2 regions of the Kitasatospora sp. NPDC096147 genome follow, and region 1 is predicted to be linked to the other one. Evidence: predicted binding sites of a transcription regulator. Region 1 holds the regulator's gene; the other holds the start of a gene.
What was found. The regulator HspR, encoded in region 1, represses chaperone genes until heat shock. The targets are predictions, from matches to a motif close to TTGAGNNNNNNNNNCTCAA.
Positions count from the first base shown of each region.

Region 2: the regulator HspR is predicted to act here: its motif matches at 2,916-2,934, upstream of lon (endopeptidase La).

Region 1 is NZ_JBIWFX010000002.1:82,299-90,844, reverse strand. Features, by position in the region: gene ACIRBX_RS05895 (LuxR C-terminal-related transcriptional regulator) at 1-757, shown strand, start outside; gene ACIRBX_RS05890 (LuxR family transcriptional regulator) at 788-1,747, shown strand; gene ACIRBX_RS05885 (LuxR family transcriptional regulator) at 1,744-2,709, shown strand; gene ACIRBX_RS05880 (LuxR family transcriptional regulator) at 2,693-3,631, shown strand; gene ACIRBX_RS05875 (hypothetical protein) at 4,014-4,637, opposite strand; gene ACIRBX_RS05870 (LuxR C-terminal-related transcriptional regulator) at 5,240-6,232, opposite strand; gene ACIRBX_RS05865 (heat shock protein transcriptional repressor HspR) at 6,438-6,929, opposite strand; gene dnaJ (molecular chaperone DnaJ) at 6,937-8,082, opposite strand; gene grpE (nucleotide exchange factor GrpE) at 8,191-8,546, opposite strand, start outside.
Region 2 is NZ_JBIWFX010000006.1:251,879-260,424, forward strand. Features, by position in the region: gene ACIRBX_RS21390 (response regulator transcription factor) at 1-682, opposite strand, end outside; gene ACIRBX_RS21395 (rhomboid-like protein) at 1,212-1,898, shown strand; gene ACIRBX_RS21400 (hypothetical protein) at 2,098-2,823, opposite strand; gene lon (endopeptidase La) at 2,957-5,350, shown strand; gene ACIRBX_RS21410 (hypothetical protein) at 5,879-7,312, shown strand; gene ACIRBX_RS21415 (GtrA family protein) at 7,365-7,883, shown strand; gene ACIRBX_RS21420 (ABC transporter permease) at 7,955-8,546, opposite strand, start outside.

The DNA of each region.
Region 1 (8,546 bases):
CAGCGCGGAGCTCTGCTCGGCCGCCGCCCGCCTGCTGCAACGGGTGGAGGAGCTGCCCGACGCGCTCGACGGGCTGACCCAGGCCTACGACTCGGTGCCCCGCCGCAGCGGCGAGCCCGAGCAGGCCGTCTACGTGGACGGCCTGGTGGGCATCCGGCAGCGGCTGGCCGAGCTGCTCTCCGAGTGCGAGGGCGAACTGCTCACCGCCCAGCCCGGCTCCCGTCCGGCGCAGGGCCTGCAGATGGCCGTCCGGCAGGACACCGCGCTGCGCCGCCGGGGGGTGCGGGTCCGCACCCTCTACCAACCGCTGGTGCTGGCCGAGCCGGCCACCCTGGAGTACGCCACGGCGCTCACCGACGAAGGGGCCGAACTCCGCCTGCTGGACGAGGACTTCCGCCGGGTGATGATCATCGACCGACGGATCGCGGTGGTCCCGGCCGCCGAGGACCTGACCCGGGCCGCGTTCGTCTCCGACCCGACGGTGGTCTCCTTCCTGCTCGCCGTCTACGAGCGGGACTGGGCCCGGGCCGAGGCGGTCGAGTGGTCCCGGCAGGGCACCGAGTCCGCAGCCGAGCAGGCACAGGACCGGATCGGCCGACTGCTCTCGACCGGGCTGACCCAGAAGGCGGTGGCCTCCCGGCTGGGCCTGAGCGAGCGGACGGTGGCCGGCCACATCTCCCGGCTGCGCGAGCGCTACGGCGCCCGGACGCTGTTCCAGCTGGGCTGGCGGATGCGGCGGCGGTGCGGGCATGAGTGAGCGTCGGGTGCTCGGTGCGGCGGTGCGGGCATGAGTGAGCGTCAGGTGCTCGGTGCGGTGGAGCGGGCGGTCTACGGTGCGGTGCTGGCCGAGGGCGGTCGGGTGTGGTTCCGGGACGTGCTGCCGGGGGATGCTCCGGCGGTGCTGCGGTTGCTGGAGGTCGGTCTGCTGGTGCACCACACCGAGGACGGCACCCTGACGGCGGTCAACCCCCGCTCGGTGGTGGACCGGCGGGCAGCCGAACTCCGGTCGGAGAGCCGGGTATTGCTGGACCACGCCGACCGCGTCCCGGCTTCCCTGGAGGGGCTGGCTCAGGCGTACGACGCCGTACCGCGCCGGGCCGAGGTCCCGGACGCGGTGGAGTACGTCCGGGAGAAGGAGAGGATCCGCTCCCGGCTGCTGCAGAGCGAACTGGCCCTCCGGGAGGAGGCCATGGTCGCCCAACCGGGTGGCGCCCGGCCGATGGGACAGCTGAGGGAGACCCAGGGGCGGACCTTCGGCTATCTGGAGCGCGGTCTCACCATGCACCTGCTCTACCAGCCCGCCGCCCGCGAGGACGGGCCGACCGCCGCCTACGCGGCCTCGCTGGTGGAGCGCGGAGCCCGGGTACGGGTGCTGGACGAGCCCTTCTCCCGCCTGCTGGTCTTCGACCGCCGGACGGCGGTGATTCCGGCGGCGGCCGACCACACGGCGGCGGCCTTCGTGGAGGACCCGGCGGTGGTGAACGTGCTGCTCGGGGTGTTCGAGCGGGACTGGGAGCGGGCCGAGCGGGTGCGCTGGAGCGAGCTCGGTTTCCTGGCAGGCGAGTTGCCCATCCATGAGCAGGTCGGTCGGTTGCTGGCCCAGGGGCACACCCAGAGGGCGGTGGCGTCCCGGCTGGGGTTGAGCGAGCGGACGGTGGCCGGTCACATCGCGCGGCTGCGGGAGCTGTACAGCGCGGAGACGCTGTTCCAACTGGGCTGGCAGATGAGCCGGGCGGGTCGGCGGTGAGTGGGCGTCAGGTGCTCGGTGCGGTGGAGCGGGCGGTCTACGGTGCGGTGCTGGCCGAGGGCGGGCGGGTGTGGTTCCGGGACGTGCTGCCGGGGGATGCTCCGGCGGTGCTGCGGTTGCTGGAGGTCGGTCTGCTGGTGCACCACACCGAGGACGGCACCCTGACGGCGGTCAACCCCCGCTCGGTGGTGGACCGGCGGGGAGCCGAACTCCACTCCGAGAGCCGGGTCCTGCTGGACGCTGCCGAGCTCGTCCCGGCTTCCCTGGAGGGTCTGGTGCAGGCGTACGACGCGGCGCCGCGTCAGGCCGAGGGCGTTGGCGGCGTGGAGTACGTCCGGGAGAAGGAGGCGATCCGTTCGCGGCTGCTGCAGAGCGAACTGGCCCTGCGGGACGAGGTCCTCCTCGCCCAACCCGGCGGCGCGCGCCCGGTCGAGCAGTTGCGGGAGATGCAGGGGCGGACCTTCGGCTATCTGGAGCGCGGTCTCACCATGCAGCTGCTCTACCAGCCGGCCGCCCGCGAGGACGGGCCGACGGTCGACTACGCCGCCTCGCTGGTGGAGCGCGGAGCCCGGATCCGGGTGCTGGACGAGCCGTTCGTCCGCCTGCTGGTCTTCGACCGCCGGACGGCGGTGATTCCGGCGGCGGCCGACCACACGGCGGCGGCCTTCGTGGAGGACCCGGCGGTGGTGAACGTGCTGCTCGGGGTCTTCGAGCGGGACTGGGAGCGGGCCGAGCGGGTGCAGTGGAGTGAACTCGGCCGATCCGGAGTCGAGTTGCCGGTGCACGAGCAGGTCGGTCGGCTGCTGGCCCAGGGGCACACCCAGAAGGCGGTGGCCTCCCGGCTGCGCCTGAGCGAGCGGACGGTGGCCGGTCACATCGCGCGGCTGCGGGAGCTCCATGACGCCGAGACGCTGTTCCAGCTCGGCTGGCAGATGCGGGGGCGCGGTGCCGGAGTCGACTGACTGCGCGGTCTATGCGGCGGTGCTGGCCGAGGGCGGTCGGGTGTGGTTCCGGGACGTGCTGCCCGAGGACGCTCCGGCGGTGCTGCGTCTGCTCGGCCGGGGCCTGTTGGTGCACCACACCGAGGACGGCACCCTGACGGCGGTCAACCCGCGCTCGGTGGTGGAGCGGGTGGGCGCCGAGCTCCGGTGGGAGGGGGTGGCCCTGATCACGGGCGCGGACCTGGTGCCCACGCCGCTGCAGGAGCTGATCCAGGCGTACGACGCCGCACCGCGCTGCGGCCCGACCACCGGGGTGCAGTACGTACAGGAGTTGGCGGCGATCCGCTCGCGGCTGCTCCAGGTGGACCAGGACTGCCGGGAAGAGGCGTTGGCCGCCCAGCCGGGCGGGAAGCGTACGGCCGCCTACCTGGCACACGTACTGACCCGTGGCCGTCGCTTGCTGGAGAACGGCGCCACGATCCGGACGCTCTACCAGCCGTCTGCCAAGCAGGAGCCGGCGACCGTCGCGTTCGCCGTGACCATCAGTGAACTCGGCGAGCGGATCAGGGTGTTGGACGAGCCGTTCACCCGGCTGCTGGTCTTCGACCGTCGGGTCGCGGTGATTCCCGCCGAGGAGGACAACAGCGCGGCGGCCTTCGTCGAGGACCCGGTGGTGATCGACCTCCTGGTCAACCGGTTCGAGCGGGACTGGGAGCGGGCCGAGCGGGTCAACTGGCGTGCGCTGGTGGCCGGTGACCCGGAGCCGACAGTCCATGAGCAGGTCGGCCGACTGCTCGCGCGGGGCCACACCCAGAAGGCGGTGGCCTCCCGGCTGGGCCTGAGCGAGCGGACGGTGGCCGGTCACATCGCGCGGCTGCGGGAGCTCTACGACGCGGACACGCTCTACCAGCTCGGTTGGCAGATGCGGGCTGGGCGTGACTGAGTGGTCCGAGCACCGGGTACACGTGCAGCCAGGTGGCGCTGAGGCCAGCCGGGCTGATGAGAAAGGACCAGGAGCGGACCCGGGTTCTCCCGGTGGTCGTCGGTACCGGCCGTGCCTTCGTCCGGTCGTCACCATCGAGGACGGTGGCAGCGTCTTCGCGGAGGAGCCGGCGGTAGGTGCGCCCCTGGTGCGCCGGTCCAAGTAGTGGCAGGCAAGTCAACTCGCTGGCCAGGGTCCAGAGTTGACGGCGTTCGGGCGAACGGAGCGGTGGTCGGTCGCATCGCGGGGCTGCGAAGCGGATATGCCGAACCTGCTCGAGTGACACATTCGCGGGGCGGAGGGAATGTCAGCGACAGACCGCCCCGGCGCGTCCGGGATGGTGTCACCCGGTCGCGACGCCGCCCCAGTCGCTCCAGTAGCCGAAGCCGGAGGTCTCCTGACGGGGCGTCGGGAACGCCTCGGCCGGGGCCGTCCAGAAGCCCTCGCGCAGCGACAGCGCCATGCCGGCCCAGTCCAGCGCGGTCTCCACGGTGTGGTTCAGCGCCTCCTGCGACCAGGTGTCGTCGAAGACCAGCGGCAGCACGGGGGCGACCTGCTCGATGGTGGCTATCAGCGGGTTGTGGGTGATCGCCTCGTCCACCAGCAGCACGATCGGCTTGCGCAGCGAGGAGGCCCAGCCCAGCTCCAGCGCGACGCCGGCCGAGAGCGGAGCGCCCACGTAGGCGAAGACCAGGTCGGCGGTCTGCAGCGCACGGAAGTCGGACGGCACACGGGGCTCGGGGGCGCGCCCGTTCACCGTCCAGGCGTCGCTGTGGTGGGCGCTGTAGACGGCGGCGCCGCTCTTCAGCAGGGTCGAGCGCAGGGTGGTCAGCCGGGTGCGGCTGGCCAGCGTCACCACGCTGTCGGCGGGGCCGGTCAGCCGCATGAGCGGCGCGGCGAGGAACACCCGGGCACGCCGACCCTCCTGGGTCTGCGTGGCGCGGTTGCGCAGGTAAGGCTCACTCATGACGACTCCGGGGGACGGCCGGCCGTGTTGTGGTTGGTGCGGTCGGCGCTTGGATTCCTGCTGCTCAGGAGGGGGCGTGAAGTTGTTACGCGATGAACAATTTGACAGTTCATTGGCAAGTCGAGGGATCATGCCTGGACCATCGGGAGCGAACTGATCGTCCATCGGCCGGAGTGTCCGCGTCCAGGTTTCCGGCCTGTCATCTGAGTGCCTGGCAGTGAGATGACGCACCTGCCGGGGACGGACAGATGACACCGAAGGAGTGGTGCGGCATCATGTGGGCGATAGTCCTATAAGTGCCAGCGAATCTAGCTGAAAGGGGAGGGTCCGTGTCCCGTATGAATCGACTTGTCCGCAAGGTCGTACTCCCGGTTGTAGCTGCTGTGGCCGTGTTGACCGGTGGCTTCCTCTCGGCTGGCGCCGCCCAGGCCGATTCAGCCCAGGCCGCACCGGCGCAGGCTCGAGCCGCCTCTGCGATGGACGACCTCAACTGGGGTTGACCTGCTGTTGTGGTGCTTCCCGGGCGTGGGGACCGGGTCACCTGGGTATCGGGAGCGATTGCCAGGGGATGTCGGGAATGCACAGCAGCGGGACTGGGGTGGCTAGCCGGGTTGGCCGTAGTGGCCGCGGCCGAGCATGTAGCCGAGTTGGAACAGGGAGTCGACGTTGTACTCCTCCCGCATCTCGGCGATGTGCCGGGCGAGCGTCCGTTCGCTGATGCCGAGCCTCCTGGCGATCACCCTGTGGTTAGTGCCGGATAGCAGCAGCTCGATGATGGTTTTGCGGAGCTGTGAGACGACCTGTTGAGGGACGGTTCGGTCACCGTCGAATTCCAGCGCCCGGCTCCAATTTCGTTCGAACACCTCCTCGATGAGGAAGCTGACCACGGCTTGGTCGTAGATGAACGCAGCCAGGTTGTCGTCGGCGACCGGGATGACGGCGAACCGTCGGTTGACCACGATCAGCCGGGCGTAGGGTTCGTCCAAGGTTCGGAACTGCCAGCCTTCGGTCGCCAGGGTGGAGACGTAGTCCCTGGTCGGCTGGTGGTAGCGGGTGCTCGCGTTGTAGATGGTCCGCATGGAACCGCCTCGGCGCACGGTCTCCAGATCGCGCTCCAGGCTCGATGCCAGAAGCTCAGGTGGGCGTGGTCCGCCGGGTTGCATGGCCAGCCCCTCGGAGATGCCGCCCGAGGTGTTCTGCTGGAGCCGTTGATTGATGAGCGCCTTGCCGTGCACGTACTCGATCGCACCGCCACTCTCGTTCGGAGAGTGGAATGCTTCGGCGAGCTCCCGCAGATCGAGCGGGAGGGCGACCGCCCTGGAAAGCAGCCCCAGCGCTTGTCGCTGCCATGCCGAACTCAGACTTGCCGACAACTGGGTGGGATCGACCGCGACCACTGCGCCGGGCTCTTCGCTATCGGGGATGAGAAGTCCGAGTTCCAGCAACTCGGTGAGTGCTTCCTCCTCGTCGGGTGCGCACCCGATCGGAAGTAGCCGACCGTTGCCTTGAACCGCTTTCAGGTACAGCGCACGGGCATTGGGCGAGAGTATTCGGGTGCTGGGAAGGCTCACACCCGGCTGCTCACGCCCACTCATCTTCGGCTCCTTGTCGTCGACCGAACAAGCAGTCCACGGGCCCAATGCCTCCTGCACCTGTGAGGATCTTAGGCCGAGGACTGGCCGATGCTACCCAGGAATCGTCAGCTCGGTTGCCGGAACAACCGGTGGGGAGCACTCTCTCACCACGTGCAGGCCGCCGGCACCCCCGACTGGGGGGTGCCGGCGGCCTGCACGTGGGCCTTCAGCGCTTCGGCCGCCACACCACCAGCGCGCTCGACTGCTGGACCTGCTGGTACGGCACCAGGTCCCGCCGGTAGGAGGCGTGCACGGCGGCCTCCCGCTGCTGGAGCGCGGCGGCGGCCCCCTCCAGGGCGTCGACCAGCTCGGCGGCCTTGGCCTGCAGGGCGGCGACCTGGTTCTCCAGCTCGATGATCCGCTTGATGCCGGCCAGGTTGATGCCCTCGTCCTGGGAGAGCCGCTGGACCTCGCGGAGCTGCTGGATGTCCCGGGCCGAGTAGCGGCGGCCCCGGCCGGCCGTGCGGTCGGGGCAGACCAGGCCGAGGCGGTCGTACTGGCGCAGGGTCTGCGGGTGCAGGCCGGAGAGCTCGGCGGCGACCGAGATCACGTAGACCGGGGTCTCCTCGGTGAGCACGTAATGAGCCCGGGGGCGGGGGGTGCCGCCGGGCAGGCCCTCGCCGAGGCCGGGGCCGATCGGAGGAGTCGTCGGGCTCATCTGGTCATCACGCTCCCTCTGCCGCCTTGAACAGGGCGGCTCGCGGGTCGTCCGAGGCGGTGGCCTCGCGGTACTGCTCCAGGGCGGCGAGGGCCTCGTCGTCCAGGTGCTTGGGGACCACGACCTCCACGGTGACCAGCAGGTCGCCGCGGGTGCCGTCCTTGCGGGTGGCGCCCTTGCCGCGGGCCCGCAGGGTGAGGCCGTTGGCGCTCCCGGCGGGGAGCCGGAGCTTCACCGAGGGGCCGTTCAGGGTGGGCACCTCGATGGTGCCCCCCAGCGCGGCTTCGGGGAAGGTGACCGGCACCGTGACGGTCAGGTTGTCCGCCTTGCGGCCGAACACCGGGTGGGCGTCGACGTGCACGGTGACGTAGAGGTCACCGGGCTGGCCGCCCCGCTCGCCCTGGGCGCCCTTGCCCTTGAGCCTGATCCGCTGCGCGTCCTGGACCCCGGCCGGGATCCGCACCTGCATGGTGCGGGCCGAGGAGGCCCGGCCGCTGCCGTGGCAGACGGTGCAGGGGTCGTCGACCAGCATGCCGCGGCCCTTGCAGTCCCGGCAGGGCTCGGAGAGCGCGAAGGCACCCTGGCCCCGGCTGACGGTGCCGGCGCCGACGCAGGTCGGGCAGACCCGGGGGGTGGTGCCGGCCTTGGCGCCGGTGCCGGAGCAGGCCCGGCAGGCGGCCTGACTGGTCATCCGGAGCGGCACGGTGGCGCCGTCCACGGCCTCCTCGAAGGCCAGCGTCACCTCGGTCTCGACGTCCGCGCCGCGCCGGGGCTGGGGCTGCCGGGGGCCGCGGTTGAACAAGCCGCCGAAGATGTCGCCGACGCCCCCGCCCCCGCCGCCCGGGGCGCCGCCGTTGAACAGGTCGCCGAAGTCGAAGCCGCCGCCCTGCTGGCCGCCGGCCCGGAAGCCGCCGCTGCCGAACAGGCTGCGGGCCTCGTCGTACTCCTTGCGGCGCTTGTCGTCGGAGAGCACGTCGTACGCCTCGGAGATGTCCTTGAACTTCTCCTCGGCCTTCGCGTCACCCTTGTTGGCGTCCGGGTGGAACTCGCGGGCGAGCTTGCGGTAGGTCTTCTTGATCTCGGCGGTGGTGGCGTCCTTGGGCACGCCGAGGACCTTGTAGTAGTCCTTCTCCACGTAGTCCTTCGCGCTCATGGCTGCTGCCACCTCCCGTGGCTGTTCCGTACTGGGTCGGTCGGGGATACGGCACTGCGGAGCCGCCCGTCGTCCAGGACGACGGACGACTCCGCAGTGCGTGCCGTGTCAGCTCTCCGAGGCACCGTCGGCCTTGTCGGAGTCCGACGAGTCGGCATCCGCGGCGGCGGTGGTCTGGGTGCCCGGCTGGGGCTCCGCGACGGCCACCATCGCCGGGCGGATGATCCGCTCGCCGATCCGGTAGCCCGGCTGGAGGATCTGCACGCAGGTGTCCTCGGTGACGTCCGAGGAGTAGCTGTGCATCAGCGCCTCGTGCAGCGTCGGGTCGAAGGGCTCGCCCTCCTTGCCGAACTGCTGCAGCCCGAGCTTGGCGACGACCGTCTCCAGGCTGTCCGAGACCGACTTGAACCCGCCGGTGACCTCACCGTGCTCGCGGGCCCGGCCGATGTCGTCCAGCACCGGGA
Region 2 (8,546 bases), on a different contig from region 1:
AGCTGGCGCCGATCTTCCGGCGCAGCGCCTTGACGTGGCTGTCCACGGTGCGGGTGCCGGACGCGTCGGTCCAGTCCCAGACCTCGGCCAGCAGCTGCTCGCGGGTGAGCACCGCGCGCGGCTGGGCGGCCAGGCAGGCCAGCAGGTCGAACTCGGTCGGCGTCAGGTGGACGTCACCGGTGCCGATCCGGACCCGCCGCTGCACGTGGTCGATCTCCAGGTCGCCGAACCGCAGGCTGCCCAGTGCGGGCGTCCGGGCGGCCTGCTGGGCCCGCTCGACCCGGCGCAGCAGCACGTTCACCCGGGCCGCCAGCTCGCGCATCGAGAACGGCTTGGTCATGTAGTCGTCGGCACCGACCCCGAGGCCGACCAGCAGGTCGGTCTCGTCGTCCCGGGCCGTCAGCATCAGGACCGGTACCGGGCGCTGGGCCTGGATGCGCCGGCAGACCTCCAGGCCGTCGAAGCCGGGAAGCATCACGTCCAGCACCACCAGGTCCGGCTGCCAGGTGTGGAAGCCGTCCACCGCGCCGGGCCCGTCGTGCGCCACGGCCACCTTGAAGCCCTCGGCCCCGAGCCGGGCCGCGATGGACTCCGCGATGGTGGGCTCGTCCTCCACGACGAGCACCCGTCGCTGGGTGCCCACCGCGCTGTTGTTGTTGGTCTCCTGCTGAATCTCTGTCACGGTCACGCCACCGCCCCCAGGGCTGCGGCCCGGCTGCCTGTGGGGACAGCGGGGTCCGCTCGTAGTCGTCTTGTGTTCCGTCGGCGGGCCCGTGCCGGGCCCGCGAAAACCACCCGGACCGTCCGCCGAGGTCGCGGGTCCGGAAAGGGTACGCAGGTGTGGACCGCGCACCGTTTCCGCTCTGGTCGCAGCGTACGTACGCCGCGAGCATCCCGGCAGGTGAACCGGGCACAACCGGCCTTCCGACCAGCCTCGACCCGGGCCGGGATGCGGCACGGGGCGATACCTTACCCGCCGAAAATATCGCCCGTAACGGTGCGTATGCCGTCGAAGGGATGGCAGACTCCTGAACGGGTTTGCTACTGGTCCGTAGGCGGAGGGTTGGTCCGGACCAACGGTTCGCGCGGTCCGGTCCGGGTTCTCAGCGGGCTCTCAGCAGACTCTCAGACCATGGAAGTACCGTGGGCATTCTGCGAAGAGCCGTGAGCACGACAAGTCACATGGTGGCACGAGTGGAGCGGAGGACGGAATGGCCGATCGCCGGTCGAAACTGTCCGTCCGGCTGCGCAGCGCGCTCCCCACGCCCCGCCGCAACCCCTTCGCGCTCGGCTACCTGGCGGTGCTGCTCGGCACCACGCTGTTCGCCCGGTTCGGCGACCCGGTGGTGGTGGAGCGGCTCCAGGGCTACTCCAGCTCGGATGCCCACAATCTGCTGAGCCATCCGGTCGGATCGCTGCTGCTGAGCGGGATCTGGGTGGCCGGACCGGTCTGGATGCCCTACTTCTGGGCCTTCGCCGTCACCGTGGCGCCGCTGGAGCGGCGGGTCGGCGGGCTCCGGGCGGCCGGGGCGTTCGCCGCCGGGCACGTGCTGGCGACGCTGCTCTCGCAGGCGGTGGTGCTGGCGGCGGTCGCGGCCGGGCGGCAGGACGGTGCCGCGCTGGACGGGCTGGACATCGGGGTGAGCTACGGCGTGTTGGCTTCCTTGGGGGCGCTTGCCGGGCTTCTCACGCTTCCCGGGCGCCTCTGTGCGCTGGCGGCGGCGGGTGGCCTGATCGGCCATCAGTTCCTGGACGAGACCGACCTGGTGACCGGGGTCGGGCACCCGGCGGCCCTGCTGGTGGGCGTCGCCCTCTGGCCCTGGCTCCGGCGGACCGGCGGGCGCGGGCCCGGCCTGGCGCGGCGGCCGCAGCGGCGCCTGGAGCCCTCGGAGGCCTGAGGCGGGGCCGCTGAACTCCTCCGTGGGGTGGGCCCCGTCGGCGTGCGGATCCGCCGGGTGGGCCTGCGGGCACGGCAGCGGGCCTGTCGGTCGGGCGCACGCGCTGCGGTGGTCCTGCTGTGGGCGGTCACCGAGGCAGCCGGCTCGCCTGCTCGCCGGGGCGCCTCCACTTCGCGCCGGGGGCCTGCCGTGCCGCGCTTCAGGGGAGTCGGTGCCGGCGGGCGAGATCGGCGAAGACCGGGCCGGTGGCGGCGGAGAGGTGGACGGTGCCCCGGGTGGCCGTGGCGCAGTCGCCGTCGGGGGTCTCCAGCAGCTCGGGCGGGCTCCAGTCGCCCGGCAGTGCGGCGCAGGCGGCGAGCAGCGAGCCTCGGACGTCCGCAGTGTCCAGCCAGGTCGGCCGGACCAGCGCGGTGGGCCCGTACGGCGACTGTCCCGGGGTGACGGCGGCGTCCGGGGCGAGGGTGGCTGCGAGCGCGGCGCCGAGGCGTCCGGCGAGTGCGCGGGCCGACGGGTCGTCAGGAGTGGGGGCCTCCACGGTGACCAGCAGCCAGAGCGAGAGGTAGTCGATCAGCTCGCGCACCGCCTCCTCCTGTCCGGGGGCGGGCGGGGTGCCGGTCAGCTGCTCCGGGGCGGCCGGGTCGCGGCCGAGTTCGGCGTAGAGCAGCGGGCGCCCGTCGGCGTCGTCGAGCCGGGCGAAGGGTTCGCCGTCCCAGACCTCCAGCGCGGTCAGGTCCAGGCCGAGCTCGGCCGCCGGGCCGGCCAGGACCGTCCGGACGGCCCGTTCGAACGGGCCGCCGGGGTGCGGGGCGGCGAGCAGCAGGCCGTCGCCGTCCTCGGCCAGGGCCCGGGCCCGGAGGGTGGCGGGAAGGCTGCGGGGGTCCGGGAGGTTGACCCGGATGCCGAACTCGGTGGGTTGGATTTCCACGTTCGGCACTCTGGCGCACCGCCCCCGCCTGGGGCAATGCCCTGATCGCTCAGAGCGAACAAGAGCCGGGGAACATTCGGGGCTCACCGAACCTTAGTCAGGTCAACTCAACTTCACTGACTGGGGAGAGATCATGGCATCGACGTCCACTCCGCTCACCCTGCCCGTGCTCCCCCTCGACGACGAGGTCGTGCTCCCCGGCATGGTGGTCCCGCTGGACCTGAAGGACACCGAGGTGCGCGCCGTCGTGGACGCCGCCCGGGCCGCCGTCTCCGGTGGGGCCAAGCCGCAGGTGCTGCTGGTGCCCCGGCTGGACGGCACGTACGCGTCGGTCGGCACGCTGGCCACGGTCGAGCAGGTCGGCCGGCTCTCCGACGGCGATCCGGCCGCGCTGGTCCGGGCCGTCCGCCGGGTCCGGATCGGTGCCGGGACGACCGGCCCCGGTGCGGCGCTCTGGGTGGAGACCAGCACCTTCCACGAGTCGGACGCCGGCCTGCCGGTGGCCGGGCGGGCGGCCGAGCTGGTCAAGGAGTACAAGGCGCTCTCCACCCACTGGCTGCGCAAGCGCGGCGCCTGGCAGGTGGTCGACCGGGTCTCGCAGATCGACAAGGTCGGCGAGCTGGCGGACAACATCGGGTACGCCCCCTTCGTCACCGCCGAGCAGAAGCTCAAGGTGCTGCTGGAGTCCGACCAGCTGGCCCGGCTGGAGTACGCGCTGGTCCTGCTCCGCGAGCACCTCGCGGAGGAGGAGGTCAACGACACCATCCGCAAGGACGTCGAGGAGGGCGTGGCCAAGCAGCAGAAGGAGTTCCTGCTCCGCCGCCAGCTGGAGGCGGTCCGCAAGGAGCTCGCCGAGCTGAACGGGGACCCGGCCGACGAGGAGGGCGACTACCGGGCCCGGGTCGAGGCGGCCGAGCTGCCCGAGAAGGTCCGGGAGGCCGCGCTCAAGGAGGTCGACAAGCTGGAGCGCTCCTCCGACCAGTCGCCCGAGGGCTCCTGGATCCGCACCTGGCTGGACACCGTGCTCGAACTGCCGTGGAACGTCCGGACGGAGGACTCCTACGACATCAACGGCGCCCGCGCGGTGCTGGACGCCGACCACGCCGGCCTGGCCGACGTGAAGGACCGGATCGTCGAGTACCTGGCCGTCCGCAAGCGCCGGGCCGACCAGGGCCTCGGCCAGATCGGCGGCCGGCGGGGCGGCGCGGTGCTGGCGCTGGTCGGCCCGCCCGGGGTCGGCAAGACCTCGCTCGGTGAGTCGGTGGCGCGGGCCATGGGCCGCGAGTTCGTCCGGGTGGCGCTCGGCGGCGTGCGGGACGAGGCGGAGATCCGGGGCCACCGGCGGACCTACGTCGGGGCGCTCCCCGGCCGGATCGTCCGGGCGGTCAAGGAGGCCGGCTCGATGAACCCGGTGGTGCTGCTGGACGAGATCGACAAGGTCGGCTCGGACTACCGGGGCGACCCGGCGGCGGCCCTGCTGGAGGTGCTCGACCCGGCGCAGAACCACACCTTCCGGGACCACTACCTGGAGGTCGAGCTCGACCTCTCCGACGTGGTCTTCCTGGCCACCGCCAACGTGCTGGAGGCCATTCCCGAGCCGCTGCTCGACCGGATGGAGCTGGTCCGCCTGGACGGCTACACCGAGGACGAGAAGGTCACCATCGCCCGGGACCACCTGCTGCCCCGTCAGCTGGAGCGGGCCGGGCTCAAGCCCGAGGACGTGACGGTCGGCGAGGACGCGCTGCGCAAGCTGGCGGGGGAGTACACCCGGGAGGCGGGCGTGCGCACCCTGGAGCGCTCGGTGGCCCGGATCCTGCGGAAAGTCGCGGCCGAAGCCGAGCTGGGGTCGCGGGAGCTCCCCGCCGCCATCGGAGCCGAGGACCTGCGGGCGCTGATCGGACGGCCGCACCACACCCCGGAGGCGGCCCAGGAGCCGGCCGAGCGGCGCACCGCCGTGCCCGGCGTCTCCACCGGCCTGGCGGTCACCGGTGCGGGCGGTGACGTCCTCTACATCGAGGCCTCGCTGGCCGATCCGGAGACCGGCTCCACCGGCCTGACCCTGACCGGGCAGCTGGGCGACGTGATGAAGGAGTCCGCGCACATCGCGCTCTCCTACCTGCGCTCGCGCGGCGCGGAGCTGGAGCTGCCGGTGACCGGGCTGCGGGAGCGCGGCATCCACCTGCACGTCCCGGCGGGTGCCGTCCCCAAGGACGGGCCGAGCGCGGGCATCACCATGACGACGGCGCTGGCCTCGCTGCTCTCCGGGCGGAAGGTCCGGCCGGAGGTGGCGATGACCGGTGAGGTCTCGCTGACCGGGCGGGTGCTGCCGGTCGGTGGCATCAAGCAGAAGCTGCTGGCGGCGGACCGGGCCGGGATCACCACGGTGATCATCTCCAAGCGGAACGAGCCCGACCTGGACGACCTGCCGGCCGAGGTGCTGGAGCGGCTGACCGTGCACACCGTCTCCGACGTGCGGGAGGTGCTGGAGCTGGCGCTGGAGCCGGCGGCGGTGCCGGTCGCGGTCTGAGGTGACGTCAGGGCCCCGGCGGGGTGCGGCTCGTGGAGCCGTGGCCCCGCCGGGGCCGCCGCACGGGCGGGGCGGGTGCCGTGCGCGGCTCGGGGTGCCTCGGTGTCCTGGAGCTCCGGCGCGCTGCGGCTGTGGGTCGGGGGTGGGGCCGGGGCGCGTGCGGCGGACCCGGGTGCCCTCGGTGCGGGAGGGGATCCTCCGCCTCGCGCAGTTCCCCGCGCCCCTGACGGCGCCTTCGGCGCCGCTGCCTCGCGCCGCTGGTCCGGGACTTCGGCGCGTACCTGACCGGCCCGTGAGACGGCTCTTGTGTGACGGTCCGTCAGCACGGCAGGATCGCTCGCCATGGACCGCCACACGCACCTGAGCCGTCGACTCGCCGTCGACCTGGCCCGTGCGTGCTCGGCCATCTGTCACCGCGCGCTCTGAATCGCGCGGTGCCCTCCCGCCCGGTCGACCGCCGGGCCCACCTCACGTCCCACCGGGCGGAGTGCACCCCTGCCGTGCCCCTCCTCCCGGAAACGGACTCCCATGCGCCTGCGCACCCGCGCCGCCGTGCTCGCCACCGCCGCGCTGCTGCTCTCCGCCCACACCCCGGCCCACGCGGCCGAGCGGTTCGCCCCGCTGCCGCCGGCCAACCCGTACGCGGGCCCGCCCGGCACCGCGACCATGCACGGCGACACCGGGTCCTCCGACGCCACCGCGCTGCCGGGGCCGGGCGCGGGCACCCTGAGCTCGCACCGGACGGCGCTGGCCTCCGCCTGCCCGACCGTGCTGGTCGGCGCGGACGGGTACCCGGTGGCGCTCTGCACCGAGATCTTCGGCCGGACCCCCACCGTCCACCTGCTCGACCCGGCGACCGGCGGCTCGCTGGCCGAGCTGGGCCTCGCCAAGGGCTCACTGCTCGGCGGCGTCTACGCCTACCTGGACCACCGGGACCGGCTGGTGGTGGTGGACGGCAACCGCGACCTGCTGCGGATCGGCCACCGCCGCACCGCCGCCGGCTGGCAGCTCGCGGTGGACTCCCGGCTGCCGCTGGCCGGGGCCGTCCCGGCGGGCGACGCGGTGACGGGGCTCTCGCCGGACTGGCGGGGCCGGGTCTGGTTCGCCACCGGCGGTGGCGTGGTCGGCACCGCCGACGACGAGGGCACGGGCGCCGTCCGCACCCTGGCCCTGCCGGCCGGCGAGCGGATCGCCAACTCCATCTCGACCGCCCCCGAGGGCACCGCCGTGGCCACCACCCACGCCACCTACCTGCTCACCGCCGGTCCGGACGGGACCCCCGAGGTGAGCTGGCGTCAGGCGTACGACCGGGGCCCGGGCCGCAAGCCCGGCCAGCTCAGCTGGGGCACCGGCTCCACCCCGACCTTCTTCGGCCCGCGCACCGGCACCGACTACCTGACCGTGGTCGACAACGCCGCCCCGACGGTGAACCTGCTGGTGTACCGGACCTCGGACGGCGGGCAGGTCTGCTCGGTTCCGGTGCTGAAGTCGGGCGGCAGCGGCAGCGAGAACTCCCCGGTGGCGGTGGGCAACGCGGTCTTCGTCGCCAGCACCTACGGCTACCCGTACCCGGCGCTGCCGGACGACGCCGGGCCCGCCGTGCCGTCCTCCGGGGCCTTCCGGGGCGGCCTGAGCCGGGTCGACGTCCGGCCCGACGGCAGCGGCTGCGACCTGCGCTGGGACAACCGCACCCGCTCGGCGGCGGTGCCCCGGCTGTCCACCGCCGACGGGCTGCTGCGCACCGTGCTGCGCGAGCCGGTGATCCCGGGCACCGACAGCACCTCGGCGCTGGACCCGTACCGCTACGCCGAGATCGACCCGGAGACCGGGCGCACCGTGCGGAGCGCGTACCTGGGCTCGGGCTTCCTGTTCGACACCCTGCAGATGGTCGGTTCGATCGCCCCTGGCCGGGTGGTGCTCCAGGGCACGGTGACCGGAGTCCTGCGGATCACGGCCGGGTAGCAGGGGGACGGCGCGAGTACCGGTGCCCCGACGGGCGTGCGAGACTTTCGAAATGCCGTCACCCACGCAACGGGCCCTGGCTCTGGTCCCGCAGGGGCTGCGACCGACCGTGGTCAAGCACCGCAAGCTGGTGAAGTTCCTGCTCGTGGGCGGGACCTGCTTCCTGCTCACCCTGGTGATCAACCTGACCCTCAAGGCCACGGTCCTGTCTGCCAAGCCGGTCGCCGCGCTGACCATCGCGACGGTGACCACCACCGTGGTCTCGTACCTGCTGAACCGCAAGTGGTCGTTCCGCGCGTACGGGCGGCAGCGCGAGGCGGTGCTGTACTTCGTGGTCAGCGCGCTGGCCATCGTGGTGAACAACATCCCGCTGGCGTTCTCCCAGTACGTGCTGGACCTGCGCGAGCCGCACCTCTCCGCCTTCGGCGAGGCGATGGCGGACTTCCTCAGCGGCATGATCATCGGCACCCTGCTGGCCATGGTCTTCCGCTATTGGGCGATGGCCCGGTACGTCTTCACCGATCGGCTGGACACCCGGCCGGTGCAGCCGTCCGAGCCCGAGCGGGTCTGACCCGCCCGTGACGACCCGGAGAGCCCGGCCCCCGCAGCGGGGGCCGGGCTCTCCGGGTCGTGCAGGACGGGTCAGACGGCGCTGGGCACCGGCTCCCGGCCGGAGCGCGGGCGGCGGGCCACCGCGTACAGCGTGACGCCGACGCCGACCAGCGCCCAGGCGACCAGGACCAGCAGCGGGACCAGCACGTTGCTGCCGCCCAGGTAGGCGATCGAGCGGGCCACGTCGGTACCGGCGCCGTTCGGGATCCAGGCGCCGATGGCCCGCCAGAACGGCGGCATCATCGGCGGCGGGAAGACGCCGCCGGCGCTCGGGTTGCCGAGCACCACGAAGATCAGCACCGCCACGCCGATGCCGACGATGTCGAACAGGCACTGCAGCGCCATGGTGATCGCCCCGACCGCGAAGACCACCAGGCTGCCCAGGCCGATCAGGGCCCAGCTGGAGCCGGGCAGCGCGTTCAGCACCGGGCCGATCAGCACCGCGCCGCCGATGCCGGCCGCCACCGAGTAGAGCGCCAGGGTGCCGAGCCGGATGGTGGCGCGCTTGAGGTTGGCGGGCCGGGAGCCGGCCGAGATGCCGAGGATCGAGGCGACCAGGTAGCCGCCGACGCACCAGCCGATCACCAGGTAGAAGGAGGACAGCCCCTCCGCGTCCCCGTCG